Regions from separate parts of the Yersinia hibernica genome, predicted to be linked through region 1. Evidence: predicted binding sites of a transcription regulator. Region 1 holds the regulator's gene; each other region holds the start of a gene.

Region 1 (3,289 bases):
GCCGATTAATGTATCCAGCAAACGTGGGATCAAAAAGTCCGCACCCTCTCCAGTCAATAGCTGCAAGATATAGACCGTAGTGATAGTTCTAAAGATAACTGACCAGCCATAGTTTTTGCGTTGCACCAGATAAGCTATCAATGTGATGAATAACATGATGCTCAGTGTGGTGCCTTCCGGCATCTTAAAATGCAGCAAAGTTGCCGCGAGTAGCAGCCCAATCAGGGTGCCAAGGGCGCGGTGATGAATACGTATTTTTGTGGCGTTATAGCCGTTTTGCGTCACCAGCATGATGGTGAGTAAAATCCAATAAGGTTTAGGCAGGTGAATAAGGTTGCCGATATAACTGCCTGTGGCCAAGGTGACACCCATCCGACCTGCATCACGTAATACACTGGATTTAAAAGATAAGTAACTGACAATAGCTGGCCAGAGCGGCTGGGGTACCTGGCTGGACATCAAATCGCGGTCATATTGCGGGCGCTGGTCACTCAGGATTTGGGTAATATGACTGATATGGTAATAGCAGAATTGTGCCACCGGATTATTAGGATATTGCTGGGCAATTTCTTCCAGTTCGACCAGTGCATCACCCGCGCTAACATGGGTTTTCGCCCGGTGGTGGTAGAGAATATCATCGGCGATGGTGCGCATTTGTGTTGAGATAATCTGTATATTGCGCTCAAGAACCTTTTCTATTGGTGTCTGTTCAACCAGTTCTTGCGTTTTTTCTGACTGATTCATCGCCGCAGTGATGTGTTCTTGCAAATCGAGTGCCATTTGAAAGAGTGTCAGTAGCCGTTTTCGTTCTTTTTTTGTGGTATTAGGGAGCAAGTTAAATTGTTGATAAAGTTGATTAATTTTATCCATAATACCTTGCTGTCTATCTAACAGCTGCGGTATCGTCTTTTCTGCTTCTTGCTGCTGGCCAAATAAACGATATGCCGCGTCGCAATAATCAGCCAACAGATGATAAAGCTGGCTCAATGGCTCACGGATGGGCTGGTCCCTGCATAAGCGAAACCACAGCCAGGTAAATACGCCGTACCAGAGAGTCCCCACGGCACACATCAAGGGGGCTTGCCAGATAGGTGCGCGGCCCACCATGCTGAGGCTGAAAATAGCGGCGATAAGGGCGGCGGGAAGCAGTCGACCATTGAGCTGACTGATAGCTCCACTCACACCCAATATTAATGCCAAGCCAAGCATCACTGCGGGTAATGGAACTTCCCACAGCAGCAGTTGCTGAGTGAGGTAGCTACTGAATGTAAAGAGAGCCCCGCCGACAATCAGTCGTCGGAAGAAATGTTGATGGGGGGTATCTAGCGCCGCAATGTTACAACACGCTGGTATCAGGGAGAACATCAACCCCAGCCGTAACTCGCCCATGGCGAATCCCAACGCCGCAGGTATGCAGAGGACTAATGTTTGGCGAAGTGCATAGTTAACTTCAGGATGATAAATAAGCCGTTGCCAATTCATATAGGCCCCAGAAGTTTATTGATCACACAAATAAAAAACCGGTGCCGAGGTAACGACACCGGTTTATGGGGGAATTAACGCGTGCCGTAAACGACAATCGTTTTACCGTGCGCGGAGATCAGATTTTGATCTTCCAGCATTTTTAGTATCCGCCCCACAGTTTCGCGGGAGCAGCCAACTATTTGACCAATTTCCTGGCGGGTAATCTTTATCTGCATCCCATCTGGGTGGGTCATGGCATCAGGTTGTTTTGCCAGGTTAAGCAGCGTTTGTGCAATGCGCCCAGTGACATCCAAGAAGGCGAGGTTACCCACTTTCTCCGATGTAATCTGCAAGCGGTTCGCCATCTGTGAAGACAGGCGCATCAAGATGTCTGGGTTAACCTGAATCAACTGACGGAATTTTTTGTAAGAAATTTCAGCCACTTCACAGGCGGTTTTTGCTCTAACCCAGGCACTACGTTCTTGGCCTTCTTCAAATAATCCAAGCTCGCCGATGAAATCCCCCTGATTGAGATAGGAGAGAATCATCTCTTTACCTTCTTCATCTTTGATAAGCACCGCAACGGAGCCTTTCACGATGTAGTAAAGCGTTTCGGCCTTTTCACCTTGGTGAATTAGCGTACTCTTCGATGGATATTTGTGGATATGGCAATGAGACAGGAACCATTCGAGAGTCGGGTCTGTTTGTGGCTTGCCGAGAACCATTCGCTGTTATCCTCTGTTGTTATCGCAGCCAGACTTAACAGGGTTCAGAGTTCCCTGCGCGGCGTGCTTATAAAATACACTTTCTCTTAGCATATTAATTTGCTCAACTGCCGAAAGGTATAGCCAAGATACGTACCGGATAGAAACCCTTCACTGAGTATTGAGAAGCTACCCTATTTAATTCTAGAAACAACACTTTCGATTCTGTTTGTAGCACAGGATGAGGCCAGTGTCTTGTGTTGTATCGCTTCAGCATGATGAACATCGGGTTACATTGCCAGTTTGTAAATGAAAGGGTAGTCTGAATCAGAAAATTTAACCGGGAGCAAGAGTTATGCAGGCACGTGTAAAGTGGGTTGAGGGGCTGACATTTTTGGGGGAATCCGCTTCAGGGCATCAAGTTTTGATGGACGGAAATGCGGGAGACAAAGCACCGAGCCCGATGGAAATGCTGTTAATGTCGGCGGGCGGCTGTAGCGCAATTGACGTTGTCTCTATTTTGCAAAAAGGCCGTAATGATGTGCGCGATTGCGAAGTGACGTTAACCTCGCAGCGCCGGGAAGAGGCACCGCGCCTGTTTACACAAATTAACCTGCATTTTATTGTGAGCGGCAAGGGCTTAACCGATAAAATTGTTGAGCGCGCGGTGGAGCTGTCAGCTGAAAAGTATTGCTCGGTGTCTCTGATGCTGGGCAAAGCGGCGACCATTACCCACAGTTTTGAGATCCGCGAAATCGCCTAAATAAACTCGACGGACTTGAAGCAGCGGAGATGTTGGCCGCTACTTCAAGTACGCAGGCGATTAAATAATCTTTTTGCCTTCCAGTAATTGCTGCACCAATGGCGCCATAATCAACTCCATTGCCAGCCCCATCTTCCCGCCTGGGACCACCAAAGTATTGATATTGGAAATAAACGATCCCTGTAACATCGCCAGTAAGTAGGGAAAATCGATTTGATTCAGACCTCTAAAGTGAATGACAACAAAACTTTCATCCAGTGACGGAATGGCTTTGGCGGCAAATGGGTTGGAGGTATCGACGGTCGGTACTCGCTGGAAGTTAATGTGAGTCCGCGAAAATTGTGGCGTGATGTAGTTA
Region 2 (3,289 bases), 250 kb from region 1:
GATCTTTGGCTTCAATGGTGCCGTGTGGCACGGCGATAGATTCGCCCAGATAAGTGGAGGTCAGTTTTTCACGTTCCAACATAGCTTCAACATATTCTGGCTCGACATAACCGCCTGCCACTAACTGCTCACCGGCAAAGCGAATGGCTTGCTCTTTGGTGGTCGCATGTTGATTAAGGAAGACATTCTCTGCGCCCAGTCGGAACAGGTTGGCTTCAGATGGTTCAAAGCTATCATCCAGCGTTTCAATCACTTTCTGCGCTGTTGCAGCGGCCTCACTGGCTTCAACCAAACGTGCGGTCAGGTTGTTGTACAACTGGCTGTCTAAGAAGTTAGTCAGCGAAATATGCTGTGCTTGTGGTGCATGGCGCATAGCTCGCTCGGTCAAATCACGGTGCGTGATAACTAAATCGACATCTTCTGGTAAGTTGTTGATAGCGCAGTTTGTTACCGAGATGTACTTCAAACCCGCATCCTGTACTTTCTTACGCAACACCCCGGCCCCCATCGCACTAGAACCCATACCAGCATCACAGGCTACGATGATTTTACGCACAGTGCTCAAATCGCCAGCAGCAGCGGCTGCATTGGCGGCTTGTGCGCCTTTAGATTGTGCTTTCATGTCTTGCATACGACGGGTCGCATCTTCCAAACTGTCTTCGTCGTCATCTTTCACTTTAGAAGTTTTCAGCAAGATAGCTGACACCACGAATGACACAGCAAAAGCCGCCGTTACTGCAGCAATGTTGGCAAAATATGCGCCTTTCGGTGTCATCGCCAATACCGCCAGGATAGAACCCGGAGATGCTGGTGAGACCAAACCGCCATTCAGCAGAGTCAGTGTGAACACACCGGTCATACCACCCAGAATCACCGCCAGCAATAAGCGTGGGTTCATCAGAACGTATGGGAAATAGATTTCGTGGATACCACCGAAGAAGTGGATGATAGCCGCGCCGCCAGCAGATTGTTTGGCATTACCTTTGCCGAAGAACATATAAGCCATCAATACCCCCAAACCTGGGCCTGGGTTAGCTTCGATCAGGAAGAAGATAGACTTACCGGTTTCAGTGGCCTGCTGGATACCCAGCGGTGAGAAGATACCGTGGTTGATGGCGTTATTGAGGAACAGGATTTTGGCTGGCTCAACGAAGATTGATGTCAATGGCAGCAGGTTATTCTGCACCATGATATGCACGCCTTTCGACAGCACATGAGACAATATTTCAACCAATGGGCCAATCGCCATAAAGGCCAAAATAGCCAACAACATACCGATAATACCGGCTGAGAAGTTGTTAACCAGCATCTCAAAGCCGCTTTTAATTTTACCTTCAACCCAACGGTCAAAGTGTTTGATTGCCCAGCCACCTAGTGGGCCGACAATCATTGCACCGAGGAACATTGGCATATCCGCACCAACGATAACCCCCATGGTGGTAATCGCACCCACCACACCACCACGATCACCCCCTACCAAGCGGCCACCGGTAAAACCGATCAGCAGCGGTAACAGGTAGGTGATCATCGGCCCCACCATTTTGGCTAACGTTTCATTCGGTAACCAACCTGTTGGAATAAACAGTGCGGTGATAATACCCCAGGCAATAAATGCGCCGATATTGGGCATAACCATGTTACTGAGGAATCGGCCAAAATTTTGAATTCTGACCTTTGCGTCTGGTGAAAACATAAAACACCCCTATTGGTACGCGCTAACAATAAGAGCGCGATATCATTGTTTTGTTGAGGCAGTTCCGCAAAACCCGCCGGTGTTATCGAATACAAACACGCTGTATGCAAAACAAACTCTAGCATGCTCCTTTACTCACGCGTAGCTCACCCCATAAATGTGATAAACATCACACTAAACCCCCCATCACTGGGGTGTATTTGTTGATGTACATCACATTATTAGGGTGTAAGAAAACCACAGCGAAGAATTTTTAAGCTAAAAACAGCCAATATGGTGATATAAATCACACTTTTATTGCCATCATTTGTTTTGAAAATGTGATGTTAATCACAAGTTATTTTTGCTCGCACAGAGGAGATGAGACATTCACACAACTAATAGCCTCTAAGACTCAGCTTTTAATAAAAATGTGTAATAAAGCAACAGGGAAAGGGGGAGTGTGCTGCCGGGAACAGCAGCGAAAAGTGCGCCAAAGCGGGAAAGGACACGCAGTTCGTCAGCTCGAAAGATGCAACAAGTTTACCCGCCGGCACCACCATATTTCAGCGCGGGAGACCAAAAGGTGCGCGCCCGCACCCTTCGGCGGTTGAGTGAGCAAAAATCCAGACAAAGCCCAATCAACAAACTAAATTCATCACTGCATGATACTCATGACGCTCTTCTGCGCCGCCATCATTGCCGGATACTTAGCAACCAGATTCGCCATCATCGCGTTGTATTGTGCCGCTTGCTGCGCAGTCTGGAATTGGACGCCGCCATTATTAAAGCTGACTTGGGTGCCCTGCTGTTGCAGGAAATCGCCCACTTGCGCCAAATCCTGCACAAAGGCAGAAACCACCGGAACTGCCGGGGTCAACACATTCGTCGGCTGAGTGACCACGTTATCAAAGACTTTATTAAACACGGCTTTCAGGTCATCGGGCTGTTTCAGTGCAGCTACAGCAGTGTCTGCTTGTGTTTTTGCAGTGCGAATCTGTTGCACCAACAGGTTTAAAGCGCCCGCGGACTGCTGTAATGCATCGCGCTTATTGAGATAATCCTGCGCGACACGAATCTCATTGATTTGTGCAATAGCGGGCGTCAGGCTGGCATCTACAGATTTACTCAGTTGCTGTGAAAAAGTGACTAAAATCGCGTAATCGCTGACATAAGGGCCAAACTTCTGCTTTTGATCTTCACTCAATGTCGGCAGTTTCATCCCACTGCGCATCACGGTGTTTTGCAGATAATCAATAAAAGCCTTACGTTGTTCTGGCTCTTTATCCCCGCAGGCAGTCAATTGGAACACCACCAGTAACGCCAGGAATGGCGCCAACCAACGTGAATATCGGGTCGTATTCAGTGCAAAAGTCATGTGAAACTACTCCTGTAATAAGTACTTATCTTCACAAAATTCTATTCTTATCACTCATATCCACTAATAAGAATAGCTAAGGGGAGCGATAAACGCTCCCCTGTGATTAGCTGAGTACAGGATTACTGCAACAGCGAAATATCAGCAACCTGCAAGAACAGCTCGCGTAACTTGCTCAACAATGTCAGGCGGTTAACCCGCACGGCATCGTCTGCGTCCATCACCATTACACTGTCAAA
Region 3 (3,289 bases), 1.4 Mb from region 1:
CGGGCTTTTGCCGCCGTGCAGGCTTGCCCCTTCAGTTTGCAGTGCAGAGCTGGCACTGCCCCACCAGAAGTTCTCTGGAAATAGATATTTCATTAATCTGGTCTCTTTATTTATGAGTCATTATCAGTTGCTACGGACGGTATCTGAAAGTGATGGGGCGCTGTTCATGGCTTTTTCCCCTTCGGTTTTCAATAAAGAACGTTCATAAGCACGCAGGAATGGCAGATAGATTAACGCGGAAACTGTCATACATATCAAACACATAACTACCGGGCTGAAGGCCCAATTTGCCGCCCAGGATGCGCCAATGGGGGCCGGGGTAGTCCACGGAGTTAGAGACACAACTTGCGCTAACCATCCCAGTTTGGTGGCGCTATAAGCCAGAATGGCATTAATCATCGGTACACAAGCAAATGGTATGAACATGATTGGGTTCATAATAATTGGAGCGCCGAACAGGATGGGTTCATTAATATTAAAGAAGCTCGGCACAATCCCCAATTTGCCAATCGTCCGTAAGTGAGTGACTTTGCTGCGCAATAAGAGGAAAGCCAGTGGTAATGTGGAGCCAACGCCGCCAATTAATAAGTAGTGATCCCAAAAACCTTGCAGGTATATATGTGGCAAGGCTGCACCTGCTGCCAGAGCCGCTTGGTTTGCCGCCAGGTTGGTCATCCAGAATGGGCTCATGATACCGGTGACAATCAGTGAACCGTGGATGCCTGAGAACCAGAAAATTTGGCACAATAGCACTGACAATAACATTGCCGGTAAAGAGTCTGATGCTGAAACCAATGGTGCCAGTAAATGCATGATAGCTTCTGGAATAATCATGCCAGTCTGGGATTCAATGAATAAATTAAGTGGGTGTAGGGTGGCAATAATAACTAATACGGGGATCAGAATTTCAAAAGAGCGCGCGACCCCTGTCGGCACCTCTTTGGGCAAGCGAATCGTGATATTGTGCTGCTTTAGAGCGGCATAAACACGAGTGGAATAAATTGCAGTAATTAGTGCCGTGAAGATCCCTTGACCAGAAAGATATTGAGTAGAAATTTTGCCATCAGCGAATGGTGCGGCAACAAGCAGAAATGCCATAAATGCCAGCAAGCCGGTCATTACGGGGTCGAGATTAAATTGTCGTCCCAGACTGGCCCCGACCCCGACTGAAATAAAGAATGTCATGACCCCCATGCTTAAATTAAAAGGCAACATGAGTTGTGCACGATATGTCTGAGAAAAGTCCAGCCATGCTCGGGCGAACCCCATCGTGGTATCGGCAGAGAAGGGCGGGAAAATAAACACCAACATAAATGACCCGATGATCATAAAAGGCAGTGCTGCAGTAAAACCATCACGGATAGCAATAACATATTTTTGCTGCCCCAGACGCCCGGCTAACGGAGTAATAGATTGTTCAATAACAGCAATCATCGATTGATAGAGAGAACTCATGTGAACACCTTCTTAGTGGGTCGCGTTAATGAGCGACAGTGCATAGTCCAGGACTTTATCGCCACGCTGCATTCCGTAATCCATCATGTCAATGGACTGGACGGGAATACCGTGAACTGCAGCCTTTTCTGAGAGCATACCTAACATATATTTTACTTGCGGCCCGAGCAGAACAACCTGATAGCGCGGAAATTGAATATCAAATTCAGACACGCCAAATGCATCAATTTCGACAGGTATTCCTCTTTCCTCGGCAACAGCTCGCATTTTTTTCACCAGCATGCTGGTGGACATACCGGCGGAACAGCACAACATAATCTTGAACATCGACAGCCATCCTCAAAATATAAAAACATTAGGGACCACGGTTTTGACACTCTACGGAAACCGTTTTCCAATTAGGTAAAGCGGTTGTTTCGAGAATGATTGGATATCATGCGGAAACCGTTTTCCATTTAAAGTGGATGGAACTGTGATAGCCATCAAAGTCCAATGGATAAAGGGATTATTTATTTGATGAACATCACAGCTTTGGGGTTTTGATAACTATTTTGGATGGTGATGGAAATTCGGTTTCCATGGCAAATGGAAACGATTATACTCAGGTAGCTGCAATAGTTTGACCAGCGCTGTATTTAGGAATGACAGGTAAGGACGAAAGCCTGCCGAGGAGAGAATCATGTCTACAATCAACGATGTATCACGTTTAGCTGGGGTTTCTAAAGCCACAGTATCACGGGTGTTGAGTGGTTCGCGTGGCGTTAAGGAAGCTAGCCGCCTGGCCGTACTAAAAGCGGTTGAGGAACTCAATTATCGGCCAAATGTTATCGCGCAATCATTATTAAGCCAGTCAACAGGCTGTATCGGTGTTATTTGCGCGCAGGAAAATATTAACCAAACAACGGGTTATCTGTACGCACTTGAAAAACATTTAAGTCAGCATCAAAAGCATTTATTGCTGCGTTTTGCCAATAATAGAGCTGAGGTTATGCAGGCGCTCGATGAACTGACCTGTGGTCTGTGTGATGATGTGCTGATTATTGGTGCCCGTTTCCCGCTTAATCTCTCTGATGACGATATTATTCTGGTCGATTGCATGGATGTTGATGCCACCAACAGTATCCATTTCGATCATGCTTTTGCCGCCGAAACTGCCTGTAATTATTTAATAAAACAGGGTAGAAGAAAGATTGCCTTAATTAATACCGATACCAGCGGTTATGTTGACGAAGTGCTGTTGGGGTATAAGCGAGCACTGGAAAATAACTTTTTACCTTTTAACCGCGATCTTATTTTCATGGATTCACCCTCTTCATCAGTTGCATTACAAGTGTTGCTTAATAACAGCGCCACACTCAATTTTAATGCATTGCTGGTGGCGGATGAGCGCGAGGCTCAAAGTGTTATTCCACAACTGCAAGCATTTAATAAATCCGTTCCTGATGACATCATGGTATTCAGCCTAGCTGGAACGTTACATTATCCGGGTATTCCGACAATTCCTGCGATTGAGTATTCGATGGATGCGATGGCGGCGAAAATAGTGGCATGGCTTAATGGGAAAACCAAAAGTGTGCTGGGTTCATATGCATTACGTGGGGATTTAATTATTCCGGATATGCTTGGTAGGAAATAATTCCTGATTAAAATAGCGCGGTGTCAATTTCAGCACAAAGCAATGCGAAAATAGCAAGCCAGCGCTAACATCCAGATTACTCGATATAAAAACAATTAGCGGAACTGTGATGAGGCTCCGCTTTTACCCCTGCTCTGTGTCTATTATGTCTGTTGTAACAAATCTGTAGCAATTAAAAGTCTACTGATTTTTTATGCC

What was found. Region 1 encodes CRP, which controls carbon source genes, mostly activating them, when cyclic AMP is high. Its sites were predicted from a motif close to ATGTGANNNNNNTCACAT; they were not measured.
Region 2: D5F51_RS21790 (PTS mannitol transporter subunit IICBA) is a predicted target of CRP. The motif match lies at 1,851-1,868, and genes of this name have one in related genera.
Region 3: D5F51_RS04965 (PTS sugar transporter subunit IIB) is a predicted target of CRP. The motif match lies at 1,967-1,984, and genes of this name have one in related genera.

Annotation. Positions count from the first base shown of each region.
Region 1 is NZ_CP032487.1:4,406,339-4,409,627, reverse strand. Features, by position in the region: gene D5F51_RS20785 (YccS/YhfK family putative transporter) at 1-1,482, opposite strand, end outside; gene crp (cAMP-activated global transcriptional regulator CRP) at 1,557-2,189, opposite strand; gene D5F51_RS20775 (OsmC family protein) at 2,524-2,931, shown strand; gene D5F51_RS20770 (phosphoribulokinase) at 2,992-3,289, opposite strand, start outside.
Region 2 is NZ_CP032487.1:4,661,250-4,664,538, forward strand. Features, by position in the region: gene D5F51_RS21790 (PTS mannitol transporter subunit IICBA) at 1-1,693, opposite strand, end outside; gene D5F51_RS21795 (DUF3053 domain-containing protein) at 2,331-3,050, opposite strand; gene glyS (glycine--tRNA ligase subunit beta) at 3,173-3,289, opposite strand, start outside.
Region 3 is NZ_CP032487.1:1,041,919-1,045,207, forward strand. Features, by position in the region: gene D5F51_RS04955 (glycoside hydrolase family 1 protein) at 1-93, opposite strand, end outside; gene D5F51_RS04960 (PTS sugar transporter subunit IIC) at 124-1,455, opposite strand; gene D5F51_RS04965 (PTS sugar transporter subunit IIB) at 1,468-1,782, opposite strand; gene D5F51_RS04970 (LacI family DNA-binding transcriptional regulator) at 2,135-3,091, shown strand.